4 regions of the Leisingera sp. M658 genome follow, and region 3 is predicted to be linked to each of the others. Evidence: riboswitches for the same ligand, from Rfam matches in the RefSeq annotation. Region 3 holds a riboswitch; each other region holds the start of a gene.
The links. Region 3 has a riboswitch for cobalamin ahead of K3724_RS14490 (DUF1636 domain-containing protein). Riboswitches for the same ligand answer to the same signal wherever they lie in the genome.
Positions count from the first base shown of each region.

Region 1: it holds a riboswitch for cobalamin, as region 3 does, so the genes downstream of both, K3724_RS00525 (DUF4198 domain-containing protein) here and K3724_RS14490 (DUF1636 domain-containing protein) in region 3, are expected to answer to the same signal.
Region 2: it holds a riboswitch for cobalamin, as region 3 does, so the genes downstream of both, K3724_RS01860 (SRPBCC family protein) here and K3724_RS14490 (DUF1636 domain-containing protein) in region 3, are expected to answer to the same signal.
Region 4: it holds a riboswitch for cobalamin, as region 3 does, so the genes downstream of both, K3724_RS05340 (ABC transporter substrate-binding protein) here and K3724_RS14490 (DUF1636 domain-containing protein) in region 3, are expected to answer to the same signal.

Region 1 is NZ_CP083546.1:101,537-107,416, reverse strand. It holds gene cbiQ (cobalt ECF transporter T component CbiQ) at 1-409, opposite strand, end outside; gene K3724_RS00535 (cobalt ABC transporter permease) at 406-999, opposite strand; gene cbiM (cobalt transporter CbiM) at 996-1,613, opposite strand; gene K3724_RS00525 (DUF4198 domain-containing protein) at 1,624-2,409, opposite strand; cobalamin riboswitch at 2,550-2,765, opposite strand; partial or broken gene K3724_RS00520 (IS3 family transposase) at 2,876-4,040, opposite strand; gene K3724_RS00515 (TetR/AcrR family transcriptional regulator) at 4,308-4,850, shown strand; gene K3724_RS00510 (MarR family winged helix-turn-helix transcriptional regulator) at 5,030-5,548, opposite strand; gene K3724_RS00505 (alpha/beta fold hydrolase) at 5,629-5,880, shown strand, end outside.
Region 2 is NZ_CP083546.1:347,855-353,734, forward strand. It holds gene K3724_RS01840 (hypothetical protein) at 1-5, shown strand, start outside; gene K3724_RS01845 (DUF1523 family protein) at 16-660, shown strand; gene K3724_RS01850 (TetR/AcrR family transcriptional regulator) at 734-1,273, opposite strand; gene K3724_RS01855 (dihydrofolate reductase family protein) at 1,289-1,825, opposite strand; cobalamin riboswitch at 2,097-2,297, shown strand; gene K3724_RS01860 (SRPBCC family protein) at 2,402-3,637, shown strand; gene K3724_RS01865 (hybrid-cluster NAD(P)-dependent oxidoreductase) at 3,642-4,727, shown strand; gene K3724_RS01870 (ABC transporter substrate-binding protein) at 4,780-5,880, opposite strand, start outside.
Region 3 is NZ_CP083546.1:2,902,929-2,908,808, reverse strand. It holds gene cobN (cobaltochelatase subunit CobN) at 1-812, opposite strand, end outside; gene cobW (cobalamin biosynthesis protein CobW) at 997-2,031, opposite strand; gene K3724_RS14490 (DUF1636 domain-containing protein) at 2,034-2,444, opposite strand; cobalamin riboswitch at 2,540-2,744, opposite strand; gene cobO (cob(I)yrinic acid a,c-diamide adenosyltransferase) at 2,796-3,431, shown strand; gene glpD (glycerol-3-phosphate dehydrogenase) at 3,623-5,200, opposite strand; gene K3724_RS14475 (DeoR/GlpR family DNA-binding transcription regulator) at 5,193-5,880, opposite strand, start outside.
Region 4 is NZ_CP083546.1:1,055,514-1,061,393, reverse strand. It holds gene K3724_RS05355 (class I adenylate-forming enzyme family protein) at 1-611, shown strand, start outside; gene K3724_RS05350 (ABC transporter ATP-binding protein) at 750-1,511, opposite strand; gene K3724_RS05345 (iron ABC transporter permease) at 1,508-2,557, opposite strand; gene K3724_RS05340 (ABC transporter substrate-binding protein) at 2,554-3,564, opposite strand; cobalamin riboswitch at 3,706-3,898, opposite strand; gene K3724_RS05335 (DeoR/GlpR family DNA-binding transcription regulator) at 4,008-4,787, opposite strand; partial or broken gene K3724_RS23955 (ABC transporter substrate-binding protein) at 4,973-5,880, shown strand, end outside.

The DNA.
Region 1 (5,880 bases), 1.5 Mb from region 3:
GCTCCATCGAACCCACCAGTGTCATAACCGCAAGGATCACCGCATTGGCGGTAAGGGCAATCTCGGTTGCACGCCACAGGCCTTCCCAACTGGCCTCCAGCCCCCAAATGGACAGGGCCGGGGTTCCGGGCACGGTAAAGGGCAGCAGCACCAGCATGAAGATGATGAAACTGTCCATCATCGCCATCCGTTTCAGCGTTTGCCGGGGCGGCAGGCCAGAGAAGGCCAGCAGCCACATCGACAGGCCAAGAGCGGCCGCCAGAACCCAAAGATTGCTGAGCGAGACAACCACCACCGCATAGGCGGCCGTCATCATGATGCGCATCCGCGGGTCAAGTGCTGTGACCTTGGCGCGAAAGGTGCCGAACCCGCCGAGCGGTTTTTCCTCGCTCGTCAGAACATAGGTCATGCGCTGCTGCCGATCTTGCGGCGTGCAGCGATGTAAAAGCCAAGCCCGAACAGGCCGCAGATATAGCCGATACCGCCAAGCACGGACTGAAAGTCCGACTTATTCTTGAACGCTGTCAGCTCCTGGCGGAGCGGGCGCAGTTCATTACGCAACATGGTGGCAAGCTCGGAGCGGGTTTGATCGGAGAGGCCCGCGGACCCTGCCGCCGCCGGCGCTGCAGAGATGTCCATGGCAGCAGCCGCAGAATTTGCTGCAGCGCCCGGGCTTTGCCCGATGATCTGCGCGACTTCCGCACCGTCCATCATCATCTCGGCCACGTGGCCAGCCCCCAGATCGCCACGGAAGATATGTGTCACAGGCTCCGACGGGGTGAACAGGAAAAAGCCGTCACCGTCGGTTCTGGACTCTCCCAGCTTGCTGCCGGCCACGTCAAAGATCTCAATCAGCAGGTCCGCGGCCATGTCACCGTTGGAAAAGCCCACTTCGCCCTCAATGTCGGAACCGGACGGAAAAACAGCTGAGATAACATTGTGTGCCATCACCGGGAGCGGCGCCAGCAGCGCAAGGATCAGAATGCAGGAGCGGATCATGCAAGGCTTCCTTTTGTGTCGAAAAACAGCTCGGGCTTCACACGCCGCGCCAGGAAAATGGCAGCGCCGGACAAAAGCGCTTCGATGATCACCACCGGAATATGGGAAAAGAACACCAGTTTCGCGGCCAGGATGAACTCATCGCCGGACAGCATCAGCGATACCGCCACGGCCAGAGTTGTGGCAGCAATGGCCGCGCCGCCGCCGATTCCGCCCCAGATGGCACCCTGCAGAGGCGAGCCGCGGGCCACCAGCGGGCGGAATATCAGCCCGACCAGAACTGCAGGCAGGGCGATGTTCACGGCGTTCACGCCCAGCACGGTCAGCCCGCCGAAGCCAAAGAACACCGCCTGCAGCAGCAGTCCGACAAACAGGGCCGGAAAGGCCGCCCAGCCCAGGACCAGCCCCGCAAGCCCGTTCAGGATCAGGTGAACCGAACTCGGCCCGATCGGGACATGGATCAGGGAGGCCACAAAGAAACTGGCAGAAAGAACCCCCGCCGCCGGAATACGTTCCAGCGGCAGGCTCCGCAGCCCCATGGCGATACCGCCGACGGCGGCAACCGCGCCGCCGATCACAACCGGATTCGACAGTGCGCCGTCTACGATATGCATGGTGCTATTCTCACTTCAGCTCTTCAGCGTGGATCCACAACACAGCGTCCTGGCTAAGCTCCTTGCCGTCATGCTCAGTCGCCGGGCCGGAGCCGAGGGCGGCAAATCCCCAGTGGCCCGCTTTCGGAATGCCAAAGGAAAAGACGCCATTCTGGTCTGCGATCGCAACGATGGCGCCGCCGGACATCGGCTGAACCGTCGGGTTGGTTGTGGAAAAAGCCGCAAGGTCCGGCTCTGATGCCATGAACTCAACCTCGATTTCGGCGCCCGGAACCGGCTTGCCATCCGCCAGCACCTGACCCGAGAAGGTAGAGCCAACAATGACGTTATAGGGCTTGTTCAGCGGCAGGATCTCGGTTTCCAGGCCCACTGGCTGATCCCAATCGGTGGGCAGGGTGTTGCGGTTCAGCACGACTTTGGAAATCTGCTGAATATAGATGTCTTCGCTTTCCTCATAATAGGGCGCGGGCACAGTCACCACCACATAGTCGCCCGAGCGCTTGACCGGAACCGACGCCCTGTAGGCGGCGGCTTCGTTCTCCGCGCCCTTGAATGTGGCCGGTTCCAAGCGGTCCGAAAGATCAACCTTTTCGCCCTTGTGAACCATAAAAAATTCTTCAGGTTTGCCCATGTCCATCACATGGCCGTTTTCCAGCGGGTGCCAGAACACCAGCCCCATCGGCACATCGCCGGGCTTCCCGATCAGCACGTTTTCAGTGTAGTTCAGCTGGAAATGCGCCGATGCGGTGACCGGCAGGGATACGGCCAGAGCTGCGGCCAGATATTTCAGTTTCATTTCGTCCTCATTCGACGACACAGGCGCACCTGCAATCAGGAATGAACAACGGGGATAGTGGCACGGAAAAGCCTGAACGGCAGCCGCGCCAGACGCGCACCCCGGCGTCCGGTGGAAAAGGGCAGACACTCCGCTAGCGAAGTCTTTGTCCTGTGTCCGGCAGGTCTCCTGACTCGCGGGTCTTGGTTCGGCTGGCCTTCCCGGGAAAGATCCCAGTGGCATGTTCAGCGTCACTCACCGCTCACAGTTGCGGGGGCAGTCACGGATTTGGTCCCTTATGGGTACGCCGCACCGTGTTCCCTATTTCTTCCGCTGCGCATTGAAACACTCGCGGAACCGGTCACACTGGCTGAATGGCAAAACCATTTTACTGAGTCAAGCTTCCCGTCTTCTGTTCAGTTGCCGAATGAGTACTACCTTGCGGTGCTCCACTGATCAGCCCCACTTGAATGGTCCAGTTTGCTTGTTAGTGCATGACTTGCCTTGGGTCCATCTGGACGATGGTTTCCGGCGCCGGTGGGCGATAGCCCAGAGCACTATGTGGGCGTTTGGTGTTGTCGTGTTTCCTCCATTCTTCGATGAGGATTTGCGCCTCGCGCAGGCTGTAGAAGATTTCGCCGTTCAAGAACTCGTCCCTGAACCGTGCGTTGAAGCTCTCGCAATATCCGTTCTCCCATGGAGACCCTGGTTCGATGTATGCGGTCTTCGCGCCAACAGCCTTGATCCAGTTCTGGACGGCCTGAGCAACAAACTCCGGACTGTTGTCTGAACGAATGAACGACGGCACCCCGCGCAGAATGAACAGGCCGCTCAGGACATTGATGACGGTGCCTGAGTTCAGCTTGCGATCCACACGGATGGCAAGACACTCCCGACTGTACGCGTCGATGATGTTCAGTGTCCGGAAGGCTTTTCCATCGTCAGTGCGGCAATGCACGAAGTCATATGACCAGACATGGCTGCGCCGTTGTGGCCGAAGACGCGCACACGATCCATCGTTCAGCCAGAGCCGTCCCTTTTTCGGCTGTTTCATTGGTACTTTCAGCCCCTCTCGCCGCCACAGCCTTTCGACCCGCTTGTCATTCACATGCCAGCCAGCGTCCCTCAGCAAAGCCGCAATCCGACGATAGCCATATCGACCGTATTGTCCCGCCTGCTCGATCATGCCGGCAGCCAATCGTTCTTCATCAGCGCGGCCTACTGGCACTTTGCGCTGCGTGGATCGATGCTGTCTCAGAACCCGGCATGCCCGGCGCTCCGGGATGTGCAGTTCAGCACGAACGCGATCAATGCAAGCGCGGCGGCGAGCGGGGCTTAGAAGTTTCCCTTCGCAGCTTCCGCCAAAATCAACTTGTCCAGCGTCAAGTCAGACACCGCCTTTCTCAGCCGTTCATTTTCCTTCTGAAGACGCTTCAGTTCTTTCAGCTGGTCCGTGCCCATTCCACCGTACCCTCAGCATCACGCTTGAACCAATGGCGCTGCGATGCTTCGATCTTCCAGCGATAAGACGTCTGTTCAGTCACACCAATCTGACGGATCGCATCCAGACGCGGCATACCTTGCCCAGTCAGAACCTCAACTTGCCGTAACTTCGTGACAATCTCCTCGGGCTTTGGCCGTTTGTTGGCCATGGTATTCCGCCGTTTTCCTAAACATAGCGGAGGACCACTTCAGTGGGGGAAGACCAGACTTGGCGTGCTCCTTGGGATAAATATGTAGCTCTTACTTAGATCGAGTACTGCCAACATGGTGTAAGATTCTCTTACTTCACGGAGCTGATGGAGTAGAAATTGGCAGCCGTCGCAACCGCTCAAGGAAACCCGATGACTTAGCCGCAATCCAAGAAGAAATTCCATCACGGTGATCTCAAGACCGCCCTGATCGATGCAACCATTGAAATGATCAGGGAAAGGCGGGTTGAGGACGTAAGCGTTGCCGATGCCGCCCGCGCCGACCAAGTTTCAAGCGGCGCGTCCTACCGGCACTTCAAGGACCGCGATGAATTGCTGGCAAATGTCGCCGCCGAAGGCTTCCGGAGATTTTCCAAAGCCAAGATTGACGCCTTTGCCAAACATCCAAAGTATTCGGTTGAAAGCCTGATTGCTGGCGGCTGCGCCTATGCTGAGTTTGGCGCAGACAATCCCGAACTGTTTCACCTCATGTGGGCGGCGGCTCGCAACCGGGACAACATCAATGTAGCGCGCGTGGCCAGCAGCGCAACATACAACACCTTTATTGATGAGCTGACGGGCATCATGAAGGCGCAGGGCCTCGGCCATCTGGACCCGCATGAATTCGGAACGCCTTTGTGGGCAATGGTGCATGGTTTTGCCAGTTTGCTGATCGGCAAACCTGCAAATCTAGACAGCGGCCGCCAAGCGCTCAGAAGCCGCATAGCAGACGCCACCTGGGCTTACGTCCGAGGCTATCAGACCGGTTAGAACCCTGGCTGCAGCCCGCTACTGGCTTTCTGCACAGACTAGTTCTGGATTACGTAAGACCGAACCGGTTTCTCCGCCGGCAGGTATCTGATCCGGCAAATTGGGCTGCCACGCTGGATTAACGAGGGCAATCCCCCTCGACGTTCGCGCGACAAAGCCTGGCACTATTGCCAGGCGCTTCAGTCCGCCCCGCTTACAGGCACCAGTATCGGGCAATTTGTGCAGGCGCGGCTGTCGCACAGCCGGCAGGTCCGCAGCTTGTGCGTGTCGTCACCGGCAGCAGCTTGCAGCAGTTTTTCCAGCAGCCGGGCCAGGTCCTTTTGTTCGTCAGCGGACAGGCTGCCGGTCACTGCCTCCAGTGCGGCCAGCCGCTCTCGCAATATGTTCTCCCGCGCGGCTTGGCCAGCTTCTGTGAGATAAAGCGCAATGCTGCGCTTGTCGTGCTCCGCCGCCTGTCGTCTGACAAGGCCGTCCTCGGCCAGCCTGTCGATCAGGCGCACCGTGCCCGTATGGGTGAGATCCAAAAGCCGGCTCAGTGCGTCGTTCGACAAACCTGGCTGGTGACCCAGCGCGCAAAGCGCCGCAGGCCCTTCTCCGGAGCGGTGGAACTGCCTCGCCAGAACCGTCCTCAGTTCATCATGCAGGCAGAGCACCGCCGCCCCCAGTAAATTCGCAGTCCGCCGTGAATCATCCGTCATACGAGGAATATGTGCCTCACACACTTGAATTGGAAGAGGCCATTTACATATGTGACTCACACATATAATGGAGAAGCCCAATGACCGTTGACCTTCAGACCAGTGAACCGGCATCGCAGCAATCCGCGCCAGGCCACGATCCGCACCTGATCGCGGTCCCTGCCGAAGAGACCTTTGAGGGAACCTGGCCGTTTCAAGCCCGTTACAGTTCCGCCGCCGGCTATCCGATGCACTATGTCGATGAGGGCAGCGGCCCGGAAACGCTGCTGCTGCTGCATGGCGAACCGACCTGGAGCTACCTCTACCGTTCTCAGATTGCTGAATGGTCCCGT
Region 2 (5,880 bases), 1.8 Mb from region 3:
TGTGAGGTGCAGCAGATGCGTTTCATCAAATGGGCTTTCCTGATTACCATCTGGGTGCTGTTCGGCGCCTTCCTGCATTATACGCTGCCGCAGTACGATGTGGTGCGGATCGTCAATACCTATGAGGAGCGGCAGGAGCTGAACGACTGGACGAGGGTTTTCTGGTCGCAGCCGGATGATCAGTCGGCGGAGCTGATCAACCGCGATGTGCAGTTCATCCAGGCGGTGCGCCCCAATGGCCGCAATATCGTGTACCGGAATGAGGATACCGGTTGGAATTGGCCGCCTTATTTCAAGTTCGATACCGCCAATCTGTATACTGATGCCAATGACAGCATCTCAACCAAGGCGAACCCGGAGTGGGTAGCGGTGATGCACTACGGCTGGCGCAATGAATTCCTGTCGGTCTTCCCCAACGCGGTGACGATCAACCCGGTTGCGGGACCGGAGGACAAGCCAACCAACTGGTTCACGATCATTGTTCTGGTGCTTCTGGCGGCGGTGTTCTGGGCCGTCTATGTGCGCTGGCGCCGCTTCCGCCGGGCGCGGATCGACCCGATGGTCGAGAATGTCGAAGACAGCCTGTATGCCGCGGGCGATGCGCTTGCCGAGCGCAGGGGGCGGTTCCGGCGCTGGCTGGACAGCTGGAAGTCGAAGTGACGAGAGGGGCCGCGGGCGGGGCGGCTCTGAAATATGCAAACGGATGCGCGGGCCCGAACGGGCCCGCATTTTTTTATTCGATACGGTCGAGCACCCAGTCCAGCGCCGGGGTGAAATCGCCAGCCGAAAGCGCCCCGCGTGGTGCCGCGGCGGCAGCAAAGGCGAAGCCGTGTGTGTAATCCACCAGCAGGCAGAGAATGGTGCGGGCCTCTGCGCCAGATACGTCTGCGGCGGTGATTTCCGTCTCGATCAGCCGGGTCAGCCCGGTCAGGGAGGAGCCGATCAGGGCCGGGTTTTCCAGGATACACTTTGCAAGCTCCGGATGCTTGGTCACCTGGGCGCAATAGCGGGACATCAGATCGCGCAGCCGCAGTTTGGGCGTTGCCGCTTCAGACGGGGTGTCTGAACCTGCAAATGCAATGGCGACGAGGGATGCAATCATCTCGTCCTTGGTTCCGGCGTGATGGGCAACGGCCATCGGGGTGACGCCAAGCGCCTCTGCCAGTGCTTTGAAGGTGAGGGCCTTGCTGCCGCCCTCATCGAGCAGCTGCAGGGCCGTTTTCAGCACATCATCCTTGCTGAGGGTCCGGCTGCCCCTGGGCGGGCGGCCCATGCGCGGGGGCATCGGTCAGGCTACCCGGAACGTGGCCTGGACCATGCCGGTGGGCAGGATGCGGGAGCTTGCCACCTGGAGGTCGATGTCCCGGTCCAGGCTGCCGAACAGCGGAATGCCGCTGCCGATCAGAATCGGGACCGTTGTGATGGTCAGATCGGCGATCAGCCCCTGGCGCAGGAAGGACTGCACCATCCGTCCGCCGTCGATATAGGCGCGGGTCCAGCCCTCTTCTTGCAGCTCCTGCATAAGGTCTGCGGGTGCGGCGGTGCTGAGGCGCACCTTGTCCTTCAGCTCATCGGGAATGTCCTGTTTGGTCAGGCTGCTGCTGAGGACCACAACGGGTTTGCTGTAGGGCCATTGGCCGAACCCGAGCAGGGTGCGGAACGATCCGGTTCCCATGACCAGCCCGTCGACACTGTCCATGAAGGCGGCAAAGCCGCCATCGTCATCTTCGGCAACAGGCTGTTTGTGCAGCCAATCCAGCGAATGGTCCTGGCGGGCCACAAAGCCGTCGAGGCTGGTGGCGATGAAGACGTGGCCGGTGGTCATCGGTTTCTCCTGTGCATGCGTTTAATTATACGGAATATAATTAAGCGCATGCCGCGTTCCAAGGGGCCGGCGCAAGATTCACTGCGTGCGAATCGATTCGGTGGATCAGCAGCGGGTAACCGCATGAAAGATAAGCGCTTGCCGCAAACGGGCTGGCGGATGCCGGTTTGAGTTTCTGGACATCCCTGTCCCGCCCGGCTCGGCAAACATGCATGTCTTTTTCCGGTTTTTGCGGGTCGGTTTTGTTTCCGATGGCGGGAAATTTTTCAGGCAATACCGCAGATAGCAAGGTGCCGTCCTTCGGGGCGGAGAATTGGGAAGCTGGTGAAACTCCGGCACTGCCCCCGCAACGGTGACCCCGGGCAAGGCATGGCAATGACCACTGAAGCCAATGGCTTCGGGAAGGTGCCAGGCCCCGCCGCCGAATGGCCCCGGGACAGTCCGGAAACCAGCCTTGCCATGAAAACGTCAACCGCGGACGGCGGCGGGGCGGTTGCGGCGCGTGTCCGCAATCCCTTTGCCTATGCCTGCGACCAAGCCAACACGCCGCGGGGATGCGGCAGAGGAGAGAAGCAGATGCTTCACGACAGCGAAATTCTGGCCAAGCTGATGGCGCGGCAGAAAAACTATTCTCTGGAACAGGCGTTCTATACCGATCCGGGTGTTCTGGACCTGGACCTGCGGCAGATCTTCTACCGCGAGTGGCTGTTTGCCATTCCCGCCTGCGAAGTGCCGAAACCGGGCAACTATGTGACCCATCAGGTGGGGTCGTATAACGTCATCATCGTGCGTGGCACTGATGGCGAAGTGCGTGCTTTCCACAACGCCTGCCGCCACCGCGGTTCGGTTGTGTGCAAGGCGAAGAAAGGCAATTCGCCCAAGCTGGTCTGCCCCTACCACCAGTGGACCTACGAGCTGGACGGCAAACTGCTGTGGGCGCGGGACATGGGGCCGGATTTCGATGCCTCCAAACACGGGCTGAAGCCGGTGCATTGCCGCGACCTGGCCGGGCTGATCTACATCTGCCTGGCGGATGAAGCGCCGGATTTTAACGGTTTTGCCGAGGTGGCCCGCCCCTATCTGGAGCCGCATGATCTGGGCAATGCCAAGGTGGCCTTTGAAAGCTCGATCATTGAGAACGGCAACTGGAAGCTGGTCTGGGAAAACAACCGCGAGTGCTACCACTGCGGCGGCAACCACCCGTCGCTGTGCCGGACCTTCCCCGAGGATCCGTCGGTGACAGGCGTTGAGGGCGGCGAGACCCCGCCGCATCTGCAAAAGCACTTTGACCGGATCGAAGCGGCAGGCTGCCCGGCGCAGTTCCGCATGGATGCGCGCGGCCAGCACCGGCTGGCACGGATGCCGCTGAACGAAGGCGCGGAAAGCTACACCATGGACGGCAAGGCGGCAGTGGCCAAGCCGCTGGGCCGGGTGCCCTTTGCGGATGCCGGCACGCTGCTGAAGTTCCATTATCCGACCACCTGGAACCACTTCCTGCCGGATCATTCCCTCGTGTTCCGTGTCACTCCGATCAGCCCGACCGAAACCGAAGTCACCACCAAATGGCTGGTGCACAAGGATGCGGTTGAGGGCCAGGATTACGACATCAAGCGCCTGACCGAGGTCTGGATGGCGACCAATGACGAGGATCGCATCGTGGTCGAGGACAACCAGAAAGGCATCAACTCCCCCGCCTATGAACCCGGTCCCTATTCCGAGGTGCAGGAAAGCGGCGTCATTCAGTTCTCCAACTGGTATGCCGAGCATCTGACCCGCGCGCTGACCGGCCGCCATCTGATTGCGGCGGAGTAAGGTCATGGGATTGCAGGCCAATTTTGAGACATTGGACGAAACCCTGGCGTGGAAGGACGACGAGATGCTGGAATGCGTCTCGGTTGTTCCGGAAGCGCCGAACACCGCCACCTTCAGCTTCCGCGCGCCGTCCGGCGCGTGGTTCAAATACCAGCCGGGCCAGTTCCTGACACTGGAATTGCCGGTGCCGGAAGGGACCGTCTGGCGCACCTACACCATCAGCTCGTCGCCCTCGCGGCCATTGTCGATCTCGGTAACGGTCAAGGCCCAGGGCGACAGCATCGGCACCCGCTGGATGCTGGACCATCTGCGCCCCGGCAGGATCCTGCGCGCCTCCGGCCCGGCAGGGGTGTTCACCCTGCCAAAACGCCCGAATGGCAAGTTTCTGTTCATCTCCGCAGGCTCGGGCATCACGCCCAGCCTGTCGATGACACAGTATCTGTTCGACCGCGGCCAGTCGCCCGACATCTGCTTTATCAACTGCGCCAAACGCCCCAGCGAGATCATCGCCCGCCAGCAGCTGGAAAGCATGGCGTCGCGGCTGCCGGGGTTGAAGCTGAACCTGGTGGTGGAAGAGGACGATCCCTATCAGGTCTGGACCGGCTACCGCGGCCAGCTGAACCAGATCATGCTGGGCCTGATCGCGCAGGATTACCTGGAGCGCGAGGTCTACTGCTGCGGACCGGAACCCTTCATGCAGGCGGTGCGCGACATGCTCAACGGCCTGGGCTTTGACATGGAGAACTACAACCAGGAGAGCTTTGGCGCGCCGGTTGAAACAGCCGCTGATGTGCCCGAGATCGACGATGTGGTGCCGGAGGAAACTGCTGCCGCCGAGATCAGCTTTGCGGCGTCCGGTGTTATGGCAACCTGCACCGAAACAGATACGGTGCTGGCGGTGGCCAAGGCTTCGGGGCTGAACATCCCGTCGGGCTGCACCTTTGGCATCTGCGGCACCTGCAAGGTCAGGAAAACCGCAGGCGAGGTGCATATGGTCCACAACGGCGGCATTTCGGAGGAAGACGTGGAGGCCGGTTACATCCTGGCCTGCTGCTCCAACCCGATTGGCCGGGTTGAGGTCGATATCTGATGAAAACGGGCGCGCGCCGGATCTGGCGCGCGTCCTTTTTTTTAAGGCCTGATCAGGCTTCCAGCGCCAGTTTGTGCACGTGGATTTCGTTGATCGGGTGGCTCTCGGCGCCGATGATACCAGGGCGGGCGTGACGGTAAAGCGAGCGCCAGTAAGGCTGGATCACGGTGCCGTCGTCACGCATGAACTGCTCAATCTTCTCCATATGCCCCCGGCGGGTATCGGCATCGGCAATGGCTGAGGCGGCCTCCAGCATGCTGTCGAACTCGGTGCTGGCGAGACCGGTTTCATTCCAGGCCACCCCGGTTTTATAGGCCAGTGTCAGCACCTGCACCCCCAGCGGGCGGTGGCCCCAGTCGGTGGAGCTGAACGGATATTTGTCCCAGTCGTTCCAAAAGGTGTTGCCGGGCAGAACCGTGCGTTTGACCTTGAGGCCGGCATCGCGCATCTGCGCTGCCAGCGCATCGGTAGTATTGCGGCGCCAGTCGTCGTCGATTGAGAACAGCTCATGCTCGAAATCGAGCATCCCGGCCTCCTCCATCAATTGGCGGGCGGCTTCCGGGTCGCGCACCGGGGCGCCGATATCGGCGTATTCCGGGTGGATCGGGCAGACGTGGTGGTTCTCCGCCAGGGTGCCGCGCCCGTCATAGCCGAGTTCCAGCAGCACCGCGTTGTCGCAGGCCAGCGCCAGGGCGCGGCGGACACGGGCATCGGCATAGGGCTGCGCCCCGTCCACTTCGGCATCGCGGTTGGTGCGCAGCACCAGAGTGTTGGCCGAGACGGATTCACTCAACTTCCAGCCGATGGAGGTGAAGATATCGACGTATTCCCCCACGGTTTCATAGACCATGTCGATTTCTTCGGCCTCGGCAGCTGACAGATGGGTGGAGCCGTCGGTGCCGAAGTCAATAAACTCGATCCGGTCCAGATGGGCACCTTCGCCCCACCATTCGTGATCGGTGTTCTTTTCCAGGGCCACTTTGACACCGACCTCGTATTCCACCAATTTGTAAGGCCCGGTGCCGACCGGGTCGGCGCCCGGATCGCCCGACCAGCCGTCCGGCACAATGGCCGCGGGGTATTCGGTCACTGCCGGGATGATGGTGATGTCCGGGCGGGTGAGCTTTACCTTCAGCGTCAGATCGTCGACCAC
Region 3 (5,880 bases):
CCGTCGGTGCCTTGGGCCGAAAACGCGGTGGCGTTGATGATGGCGGCAGGGGACAGCGCGGGGAGAGTTTCGCGCAGCCAGTCAGCGGCGGCGGGGGCCTTGAGGCTGGCGGCGAAGATGCCATAGGCGGCGTATCCGCGGGCGCGCAGCTCAGCGATCAGCGCATCGACCGGACCGGTGTCGGCAGCAGTGAGGTAGGAGCGGTAGAAGCTGACCAGCACCAGCGGTTTGTCTTGCGCGGGCAGATCCGCCAGTACGCCTTTGGCCGGGTCATAAAACCCATGCTGCGGCATGGATTTGAGGCCCAGCACCGGGCCGGCATAAAGCCCTGCCGCGAGGGACAGCTGGGCGAGGGCGGCCTGTGCGGCAACGGCGCCGCCGGCATCGCACAAGGCCTGCAGGCGGCGCAGGGTGGAGACGGGCAGGGTGGACAGCTCATCCAGCCGGGCATCCTCGCGCCCGTCAGCAGGCAGGATCGCCAGCGCAATGCCCTTGCGGCGGGCGAGGTCCTGCAGGGTGGCGAGGCCATAAGACCAGTAGCTTTCACCGCCGATCAGGCGGACCAGGATGCCTTTGGCGCCTTCAAGTGTCTGTTCCGCGTAGACGTCGACCGAGAGCGGGTGCTTGAGCGCGACCAGATTGGCGACGCGCAAGGAGGGCAGCCTGCCGTCCGCGCGATGCCATCCCGCCGCAAAAGCGCCGAGGTCGCTGTCGGAAAACGACAGCACCACAAGATCGCCGGGCGTCTGCCCGAGATCCTGCGGGGTATCGGTCTCATCAAGGCCGTGGCTTTCGCGGAAGACGACGTGCATGGATCAGGCCTTTGTTGTCTGGCAGGCGGTGGGCGCTCTGAGGGCTGCGCCCGAGCCTGGGAGGGTGCGAATGCGCCCTCCCATTTTGCCGAAGGCAAACCTCCGGTTTGACGGGAGGGTCGGGCGCAGCCCGGCCTGCGGCCGGGCGGTGTCATCTGAAATGATGTGCCAAACCCGCATAGCTTCAGGCGCCCAGTGCGGCGCGGATGGCCGGGGCGTCGATGTCGTCATGCTCGGCGATAACCACCAGGGCGGTTTTGCGCGGCTGCGCGCCCCAGGGCTGATCGTATTGGGCGCGCAGGCGCTCGCCCACGGCCTGTACCAGCATCCGCATCGGCTTTCCTTCCACCGCCACATAACCTTTGACGCGCAGGATGTTGCGCTCGCGGGCGAGTTTCACGATGGCATTTTGCAGCGCTTCCGGGTCGGATACTTCGCCCAATTCGACAACGATGCTTTCAAAATCGTCATGCTCGTGGTCGTGGTGGCCGTCGTGGTGGCTGGGGCGGGCGTCCAGATCATCCTCGGCAGCGGCGCCCAGGCCCAGGATGATGCGCGGGTCGATCACGCCTTCGCTCATCGGCAGGATCGGCAGCTTGCGGGGCGCTTCGGCCTCGATCACCGCGCGGGCTTTTTCGACGCCTGCGTCGCCGGCCAGATCGGCCTTGGACAGCAGAACGATGTCAGCGCAGGAGATCTGGTCCTCGAATACCTCGGACAGCGGGGTTTCGTGGTCGATGCTGTCGTCCGCTTCGCGCTGGGCCTGCACGGCGTCCAGATCGGGGGCGAACTGGCCCTTGGCCACGGCCTCGGCGTCCGCCAGGGCAATCACCCCGTCGACGGTGATGCGGGAGCGGATCGCGGGCCAGTCAAACGCCTTCAGCAGCGGCTTGGGCAGGGCCAGGCCGGAGGTCTCAATCACGATATGGTCCGGTTTTTCGGGCAGGGCCATCAACTGTTCGATGGTGGGGATGAAGTCATCGGCCACGGTGCAGCAGATGCAGCCGTTGGCCAGCTCCATGATGTTTTCCGCCGGGCAGTTGTCATCGGCGCAGGATTTCAGGATATCGCCGTCCACACCGGCGGTGCCGAATTCGTTCACGACCACGGCCAGACGCTTGCCCTGCGGGTTTTGCATCAGGTGGCGGATCAGGGTGGTTTTGCCTGCGCCCAGAAAGCCGGTGATGACAGTGACGGGGATCTTGTTGAGATCGCTCATGATTACTCCTCGGAGAAGAACTTGGCCGGCGGGATGCGGGCAACAGATTGCTTGCGGAAGGTTTGCGGGCGTTCACGCCACGGCACGACGCCGTCAGCGGTGCCGGCATAAGCTGCCGCGCCTTCCAGAATTTCGGGAACATGCTGGTCAGGGTCGAGGTCGCCGTAGACATAGGTCCAGCGTTCTGCGCCGCCGATCAGCGCAACAGCGCAGCCGCGCTTGCAGGACGACAGGCATTCGACGCCACGCAGACGGACGCCTTCGGGCATTCCGGCCTCTTCCAGCGCTGCGTGCAGGATGGCACCAGGGCGGGCGGCCTCGGGGTCGGCGCCCTCGCGGCGGCAGGTGAGGCATACGGTCAGCGTGACCGGTCCCGGGGTGCTGGCAGATTGGCCTGCCATGTCGTCAGCCATTGGCGCGTCTCCTGTCGCGGCAGGGCGTGCGGGATGGCCGAAAAGGGACCAGTCGTGCGAGCCCCTTACCCGGTCGCAGAACACCCCGTCTGCCCGTTGATCTCTCCTTCGCTGGCAGGTCTCCCGGCTTGCGGATGCCAAGGCGCAGGGCCTTGCCGGCTATCCTGCCTTCCCGGGGATCACCCAGTGGCATGGCGGCCTCATCCGGTCACGGTCGCGGGGGCGGCTGTGCTTCGGCCCGAAAGCCTTCACATTCCCTCTTCGCCTGTTTTCACAGGAACCAGCTGAACCCCCTTGCGCTATCGTGCCCTTCTTTGTCAAGACATGGGTCAAACAGCTGGAGAGCCCCCAATGAGCGAAAAGTCTGAAACCGGCATCTCAGAAGAAGAAGCCGCCCGTCATACGTCCAAGATGGCCAAGAAAAAGGCCGCGCGCGACCGGATGATGAAGACCAAGGAGGGCGAGAAGGGCCTGATTATCGTCCACACCGGACCGGGCAAGGGCAAATCCTCGTCGGGGTTCGGGATGATCATGCGCTGCATCGCGCATGGGATGCCGTCCGCCGTGGTGCAGTTCATCAAGGGTGCCTGGCAGACCGGCGAACGCACGCTGATCGAGGAGAACTTCAGCGATCTCTGCCAGTTCTACGCGATGGGCGAAGGCTTTACCTGGGAGACACAGGACAAGGCCCGCGACATTGCCGCCGCGCAGAAGGGCTGGGAGAAGGCCAAGGAGATGATCCTGGATGAGCGCAACACCATGGTGCTGCTGGACGAGATCAACATCGCGCTGCGCTATGACTATCTGGATCTTGAGGAGGTTTTGGAGTTCCTGGTGGAGCAGAAGCCGCCGATGACCCATGTGGTTCTGACAGGCCGCAACGCCAAGGAAGAGCTGATCGAGATTGCCGATCTGGTGACCGAGATGGGGCAGATCAAGCACCCGTTCCGCGCCGGTGTGAAAGCGCAGAAGGGGGTGGAGTTTTAATCCCTTTCAGGCTGCAGTATTGAGCGGGCTTGAGGTTTTGCGCTTTGCTTCGCAAATCGCCGGGGGGCGGGGGCGCTGCCTTCGGCAGCGCCCCCGCCCGGCCCAACGCTTTTCAGGGAACCTCTGGTTCATTGAAAAGGGGCGGGAGTGCCCCGGCCTTTGAAGTCCGGACTGTTAGCGCGCATGCGGAATTAAGCTGCCAGCCGGGCGGCTTTCTCGCTGATATAGGCATCGACCGCTGCGCGCTGTCCTTCATCCAGGCGCAAACCCAATTTAGTGCGGCGCCACAGGTAGTCGTCGCCTGAACGCACCCACTCGCGGGCAATTGACCAGTCGAGTTCCCGTGCGGTGATTGTTGCGCCGAAATCCTGGCCCAGATCAGCGGCGGATTTGGCATCGCCCAGCACCTCCCAGGACTCCAGCCCGTAGGCGCGGATCAGCCGGGCGGCCCAATAGGCGCTCAGGAACGGATAGTCCGCTGCCAGCTTGGCTTTTAGCGTCTCCACATCCGCCACCGCAAAATCACCGCCGGGCAGGGCCACGCCTGCGGTCCAGTCCGACGGCAATTGCGGGAAAACCTTGCCGATTTTCGCCAGCGCGGCCTCGGCCAGCTTGCGGTAGGTGGTGATCTTGCCGCCAAAGACATTCAGCAGCGGCGCCTGTGCTTGATCCAGCGTCAGCACATATTCGCGGGTGGCCGCAGTGGCCGAGCTGGCACCGTCGTCATAAAGCGGCCGCACGCCGGAATAGGTCCAGACAATATCCGCGCGCTTCAGTGGCTGTTCGAAGTATTGCGACGCAAAATCAATTAGATAATCCTGCTCGGCCTCCGTGCAGTGCGGTTTGGTCTCCGGATCCGGATGGTCGGCGTCGGTGGTGCCGATCAGGGTGAAATCCTGCTCGTAAGGAATGGCAAAGATGATCCGCCCGTCAGTGCCCTGAAAGAAATAGCAGCGGTCATGGTCGAACAGTTTTGGCACCACGATGTGGCTGCCGCGCACCAGGCGGACGTTTTCGCGGCTGTTCTGGCCCAGTTTTTGCTTCAGCACGTCGGCAACCCAGGGCCCGCCTGCATTGACCAGCATCTTGGCCCGGTGTTCCTTCTCCTCGCCAGTGGCGTGATCCTTCACGGTGACAACCCAGTGATCAGAGTGGCGCTGGGCTGACAGAACCTCGGTCCGGGTCAGGATTTCGGCGCCGCGCGCCTGTGCATCGCGGGCATTCAGCACCACCAGGCGGGCGTCTTCGATCCAGCAGTCGGAGTATTCGAACGCGGTCTGAAACTTGCCCTTCAGCGGCCTGCCTGCGGGATCGTGCGACAGGTCCAGTTTCGCGGTGCCAGGCAGGATGCCGCGTTTGCCCAGGCTGTCATACAGAAACAGCCCCAGCCGGATCAGCCAGGCCGGGCGGCGGCCGCGGGTCCAGGGCATGAAGGTGGTAAGCAGTTTCGACGTCGGCGTTTCGCTATCAAAGCGCATGTCCTTGTGAAACGGCAGCACAAACCGCATCGGCCAGGAGATGTGCGGCATCGCCTTCAGCAGCACTTCGCGCTCGATCAGCGCCTCACGCACCAGGCGGAATTCAAAGTATTCCAGATAGCGCAAGCCGCCGTGAAACAGTTTGGTCGAGGCCGAGGAGGTGGCGGAGGCCAGATCGTTCATCTCTGCCAGTGTCACCGACAGGCCGCGGCCCGCGGCGTCGCGGGCGATGCCGCAGCCGTTGATGCCGCCGCCGATGATGAAAAGGTCCATAACAGGCGTGTCAGTCATTTTCGCTGCTTTCGTTTTGTCCTGCGGTCAGGATCCGGGTGCCTGCGGCCTGCGCCGCCTCGGCAAACTCATTGGGAACGGGGCGGTCGGTGATCACCACGTCCAGCTCTGCCACATCGCAGATCCGCACCGGAGCAGAGCGGGCGAACTTGCTGCCGTCGCAAACCAGCACACGCTGGCGGGCGTTTTTCAGGATCGCTCGGGCAACCGAAACCTCGCGGGCGTCGTGATCCATCACGGCGCCGTCGGGATCCAGTGCCGAGGCGCCGATGACGGCGAAATCGACCTTGTAGCGGGACAGGAATTCAACCGCGTCCTCGCCCACAATAGCACCGTCGCTTTGCCGCACAGTGCCGCCGGCCAGGATCAATTCCTTGGCCTGGCCGCCCATCATCAGGTTGATAATATTGATATTGTTGGAAATCACAGTGAGGCCGCTGTGGCCGGAAAGCGCCCGCGCCACCTGCTCGGTTGAGGTGCCGATGTTAAGAGTGAGGGAGCAATTGTCTGGGATCAGCTCAGCCGCCAGTGCCGCCATAGCCAGCTTGTTGCCTGCGTTCAGCTTGCGCCGGTCCTCGTATCCCTGGCTGGCGGCAGAGCTTATCCGGACGGCGCCGCCATGCACGCGGGACAAGGCGCCGCGCGCAGACAGGTCGCGCAGGTCTGCGCGGACCGTCTGT
Region 4 (5,880 bases), 1.8 Mb from region 3:
CCATGGGCCTGACGGAAACCGCCGCGCAGATCCTGTCCAATCCCCTGCCTCCCGGCACCCGCAAGATCGGCTCCCCCGGTGTCGGCTATGGCAACGGCATCGCCATCCTGGATGCAAACCAGCAGCCGGTTACCGATGGCACCGAGGGCGAACTGGCCGTGCGCGGTCCCAACGTGATGCTGGAATACCTGAACAACCCGGAGGCCACTGCGGGCACCTTCACCGCGGACGGCTGGCTGCGGACCGGTGATCTGGGGCGCATTGACGGAGACGGCTATGTCTTCGTGACTGGACGCTTGAAAGAGCTGATCATCAAAGGCGGCGAAAACATCGCACCGCGCGAGATTGACGAGGCGCTTTATTCGCACCCCGACGTGATCGAGGCCGCCGCTTTTGCCCGCCCCTGCAAAAGCTACGGTGAAACGGTCGAGGCCGCGGTCAAAATCCGCGACGGTTCCAGCCTGACACCGCTGGAGCTGATCGAAATCTGCCAGTCCGTACTGGGCCGGTTCAAGTCGCCGGACGAGATCCACATCCTGCCGGACCTGCCCAAAGGGCCGTCAGGAAAGATCCAGCGCAACAAAATCCTTGGGGAAATCACCAACAGCTGAACTCCCCAACACCCCTCGCCCGCAAGGTTATAAAAAGGTCAGCGTTTCTGCCGCGCGGCAGCGCGGCGCCGGGCCCAACGGGCGCGGGGTCTCCGTCAGGAGATCCGGCAACGGGCGGGAGTACGGCATCGCAGCCGCTCACGCCAGATGAAAGGACAAAAACGGTTCTGCCCCGTCCGCGTCACGGATCCAGCGGGCCTTGATCCCGAAAATTTCCGATACCGTTTCCGGGTTCAATGCTCTCTGCGGGGTGCCCAGCGCCACCAGGCGTCCGCCCGACAGCACCGCCACCCGGTCGCACATCAGCGCCTGATTCAGATCGTGCAGTGCCACGACGGTGGTCACCTTCAGGTTCCGGATGCAGTTCAGGATCGACAGCTGGTGATGAATATCCAAGTGGTTTGTCGGCTCGTCCAGCAGCAGCAGCCCGGGCCGCTGCGCAAGGGCGCGGGCGATGTGCAGCCGCTGCCGCTCGCCGCCGGACAATGTGGCCCATTCGCGGCTGGAAAAACCCTCCATTTCCACTGTCTTCAGCGCGTTTTCAACATGCAGGCTGTCTTCGCCGCTCCAAGGTCTCAACGCTGACAGCCAGGGCGTCCGCCCCAGTTCCACCACCGACCGTGCGGTGATGCGCTCGGCAGTATCGGCCTGCTGTTCGACAATCGCGGTCCGCTGGGCGACCTCTCTGCGCGTCAGCTGCGCCAAGGGTTTTTCCGCCAGCAGAACCTCGCCATGCGATGGGCGTGCCAACCCCGCCAGCAGCCGCATCAGCGTGGATTTCCCGGACCCGTTCGGACCGACCAGCGCCAGGGTCTCACCCGGCTGCACCGTCAATGAGACATCAGACAACAGCAGCTTGCCGCGGATGGAGTAAGACAGGCTGCGGGCTTCGATCTTCATCGCGCAGCCCTTCTTCCGCGCACCAGGATCACCGCAAAGGACGGCGCGCCGATCAGGGCTGTAACAACGCCGATGGGCAGCACCTGGCCAGGGATTATGATCCGGGACACGATGTCTGCGCCAATCAGGAACACCGCCCCGGTCAGCGCCGCGGCCGGCATCAGCCTGCGATGCCCGGGACCAACCAGGAACCGCGCCGCATGCGGGATCACCAGGCCGACAAAGCCGATCGAGCCGACAATCGACACCATCACCGCTGTGGTCAGCGCGGTGGCAAAGATCAGGATAACTTGCACCCGCCGCACCGGAATGCCCAGCGAGGCTGCTGAATCGGTGCCAAAGGTAAAGGCATCCAGCGCCCGCGCATGGAACCGGCAGACGACCCAGCCCGCCAGCGCCAGCGGCACTGCCAGCCACACGTCCGGCCAGCGCACCCCGCCCATATTGCCCATCAGCCAGAACATGATGCCGCGGGCCTGATCGGCGTTGGCGGATTTGGCGATGATGAAGGCCGTCAGCGCGTTGAACAGCTGCGAGCCTGCAATACCGGCCAGCACGATTTGCGCTGCCGCAGCGCGGCTGCCGCCGGCCCCGGCGGCCCGGGCCAGAACGGCAACAAAGCCAAAGGCCAGCAGCGCGCCGTTAAAAGCCCCAAAGGACAACGACAGCGCACCGCCGCCAAGCCCTGCAATGGTCACCGCAACCGCCCCGGTCGAGGCGCCGGCGGAAATGCCCAGGATATAGGGGTCTGCCAGCGCATTGCGCAGCAGGGCCTGCAGCACCACGCCCGCCACCGCCAGCGCCGCCCCGCAGGCCCCCGCCACAAGCGCACGCGGCAGCCGGTAACTCCAGATAATGCCTTGATCTATCGGATCAACCGGCAGCCCTGCCCCGGCCAGCTTATTGGCCAGAACCGACAGCACAAGGTCAGGCGCAAGCGCGGTTTCCCCGATCATTGCGCCTGCCAGAACCGCCGCAATCAGCACCGGCAAGGCCAGGCACGCGCCCTTGACGCCCTGCCATGTGATTGCAGCGGCTGCACTCACTGGCTGGTGCCGATCACGCTGAGTTCAGCAGCCAGATCCTCCAGCGCCGGAATGGCACGGATGGTGGCATCCATCGCCTGGGCGTCCATCACAACGATACGGTTGTTCTTGACTGCATCCATCTGGCTCGCCACCGGATCATTGCGCAGGAAGTCCAGCTTCTTTTCATAGTCATCCGCGGCAAAGCGGCGGCGGTCCATGCGGGCAATCACAATCACCGTCGGATTGGCCTTGGCGATGGTCTCCCAGCCGACTGTCGGCCATTCCTCGTCGGTCTCAACGACATTACGCAGGCCCAGCTGCTGCATCATGTAGCCTGGCGCGCCCTTCTGGCCGGCCACAAACGGGTCGCTTTCCATCTCGGGCGACGAGAACCAGAACACGGCAGAGGCATCTTCCAGCGCGACCTGCTGCGCCTTGGCAACCGCCGCAGCCTCGCGCGCCTTGTAATCGGCAACCAGTTCGGCGCCCTTTTCAGCCTCGCCAAAGATCGCCGCCAGTTCTTCGATCCCCTGATACAGGCTGCCGGTGGTGAACATCTGCGTGCGGGTGCCGTCACCGCCGGTGGTGTTGTCCTTGCCGACGCAATCGGCGGGCATCACATAGGTCGGAATGCCGAGGTCATGAAACTGCTCGCGCTTGGCTACGACGCCTTCGGGGCCGACGTGCCATTCGTATTGCGCTGCCACCAGACCGGGGCGTTTTGCCACGACGCTTTCAAAGCTTGGGTCGTTGTCGGCCAGACGGTCGATCTTGGCATTCATGTCTGCGTATTCGGGCAGCACGTCGTTGAACCAGACCGAGGTGCCCAGCACCTTATCGCCCAGCCCCAGCGCATAAAGCACTTCGGTCGCCGCCTGGCCAACCGTTACCGAAGACGCTGCCGGCGCCTCGAAGGTGACCGACTGGCCGCAGTTTTCTATGGTCAGCGGAAAGGTTTCGCCGGCCGCCGCAGCCTGTGCGGCAGCGATGAAGGAAAGGCCGATCAGGCCGGAACGCAAAAACATGATATTCGATCTCCATGTGTCAATGACCGGAGAACGGGTGAAAGGGCATTGACCGGTAAGGCTGAGGGTCTGGCCCCCGCTTGCGGCACCGGAAAACGGCGGCGCATCTTACCGGCAACCTCCCCGGACAACCCCGCCCGGTGTCTTTCGGTTTTCACCGGCAGGTCTCCTGACTGGCGGGTCAATGACTGTGCCGTCTTCCCGGACCGTTTGGTCCAGTGACGTCATGGCACAGCTCTCGCCGCCTACAGTTGCGGGGGCAGTTCCGTTTGGCGCCGGCAGGCACCGCGGATTCCCTCTTAGCCCTTTCGGGACCGGTAAAGCGCGGGTAGCGCATCCCTTTCGTTGCGGCAAGAAAAAGTTTTGATGCAGAGGGAATTCTGCAAACCGGGCGCAGCCAGAGCAACTGGGCTGCGTCTTGTCCGGATGACGGCCCTGCCCGGTTATTCAACCACGATCAGATCGGTATCCATCGCCTTGAGCATGTCCTTGATGGCCTGCGGCGGCTGCGCGTCCGTATAGAAGACCTCGAATTTTGTATCCTTGCCGACCGACACCGGTGCGCGCTTGTTGAACTTGTCATGATCGGCCACAACAATCCGGACCTGCGCATTGGCCGCCGCGACACGGGCCAGGTTTGCCTCTTCGAGATCATGCAGCATAAAGCCCAGTTCGGCATTGATCGCCCCGGCCGAAAAGATGGCAAACTGCACGTTCAGCCGCCGCACCAGATCCAGCGCTTCGGCCCCGAAAGCACCGCCGTCATGCGGGCGCAGCTCGCCGCCCGCCAGAAACACCCGGTTGTTGTTGCGCGATGCCAGCGCATGTGCCACCAGCACGGAATTGGTCACCACAAAGAGGTTCGACCGCTGCCGCAGCTCCTGCGCCACATAAGCGGTGGTGGAGCCGACATCCAAAAAGACCGAATCCCCGTCGCTGATGGTCTTGGCAACCTCGATGGCCAGACGCTGCTTTTCTGAGGCGTGTGTGTCCATCCGGTTTTGCAGCGGCAGCTCGTTCACATCTTCAACCAGATGCACCCCGCCGTGCACCTTGCGGACCGCTTGGGCATCCTCCAGCGTGCGGATATTGCGCCGGATGGTTTCATTGGACACACCCAGCCTGCCGGCCAGATAGCTGACCCGGCAGGACCCGCCTGCCTGCTGCAGCGCCCGCAGGATTTCCTCTTCGCGCTGATTGGTGGTTTTGCGGCTTTTGGTCATTGGGCCTCCTGTTGTGTTGCTACGCCAGAAAGCCACAAAAAACAACACATGAGGCCTCGGATACCGCGCCTGTTCGCCTCAAAACGCACTTTCCTCGAGGTGATTGTGGCTTATTGTGGTTTTTTATTGACTGATCGGCACAATCGCCGCACCATCATAACAGCCGACGCCAAGAATCGCACAAAATGCCACATATCAGGGAATTCCTTATGCTGAGAAACTTCAACGCTTTGGGAGCCGTGGCGCTGACAGCCGCCGTTTCCGCTTCATCCGCCTGGGCCGCCGAGTCCTCCGACCCCATTAAACTGACCTTGCACGACTGGTCCGGCCAGTTGATCAACACCAAGATCATGGGCAGCATCCTGCAGGAGGCAGGGTATAACATCGAATATGTCCAGGCAGACTATATCGCGCAGTTTGCCGGGCTGAAGACCGGCGATCTGCATCTGGCGATGGAAATCTGGGAGACCACCGGGCGCGAGGCGCTGGACGACGCAACCGCTTCGGGCAAAGTTGTCAATGCCGGCGAAACCGGACTGATGGCGATCGAGGAATGGTGGTACCCCCCTATATGAAAGACCGCTGCCCCGGCCTGCCCGACTGGCAGGCGCTGAAGGACTGCGCCGAGGAATTCGCAACTGCGGAAACCTCGCCCTACGGGCGCTATGTCGGCGGCCCGGTCACCTGGGGCGGTTTTGACGAGGAACGCGTCGAGGCGCTGGAGCTGGAATTTGAAGTGGTTCACGCAGGCACCGACGCCGCACTGTTTGCCGAACTGGAATCCGCCTATCAGCGCCAGGACCCGATTGTCCTGTGGGTATATGTGCCGCACTGGGCGCCAGCCAAATACGACGGTGAATTCGTGGAGTTCCCGCCCTATTCCGCGGAATGCTACGCCGATCCTGCGGCGGGGGTGAACCCGGATCTGGCCTATGATTGCGGCAAGCCGCGCGGCCCGATCTGGAAAGCCGCTTGGGCAGGGCTGCCGGAAAAATGGCCGGGCGCCTATGAGATCGTGCAGTCCTACCAGATTACCAACGAAGAGATGAGCGCCATGGTCGGCAAGGCTGATCTGGACGGCGTTGATATCGAT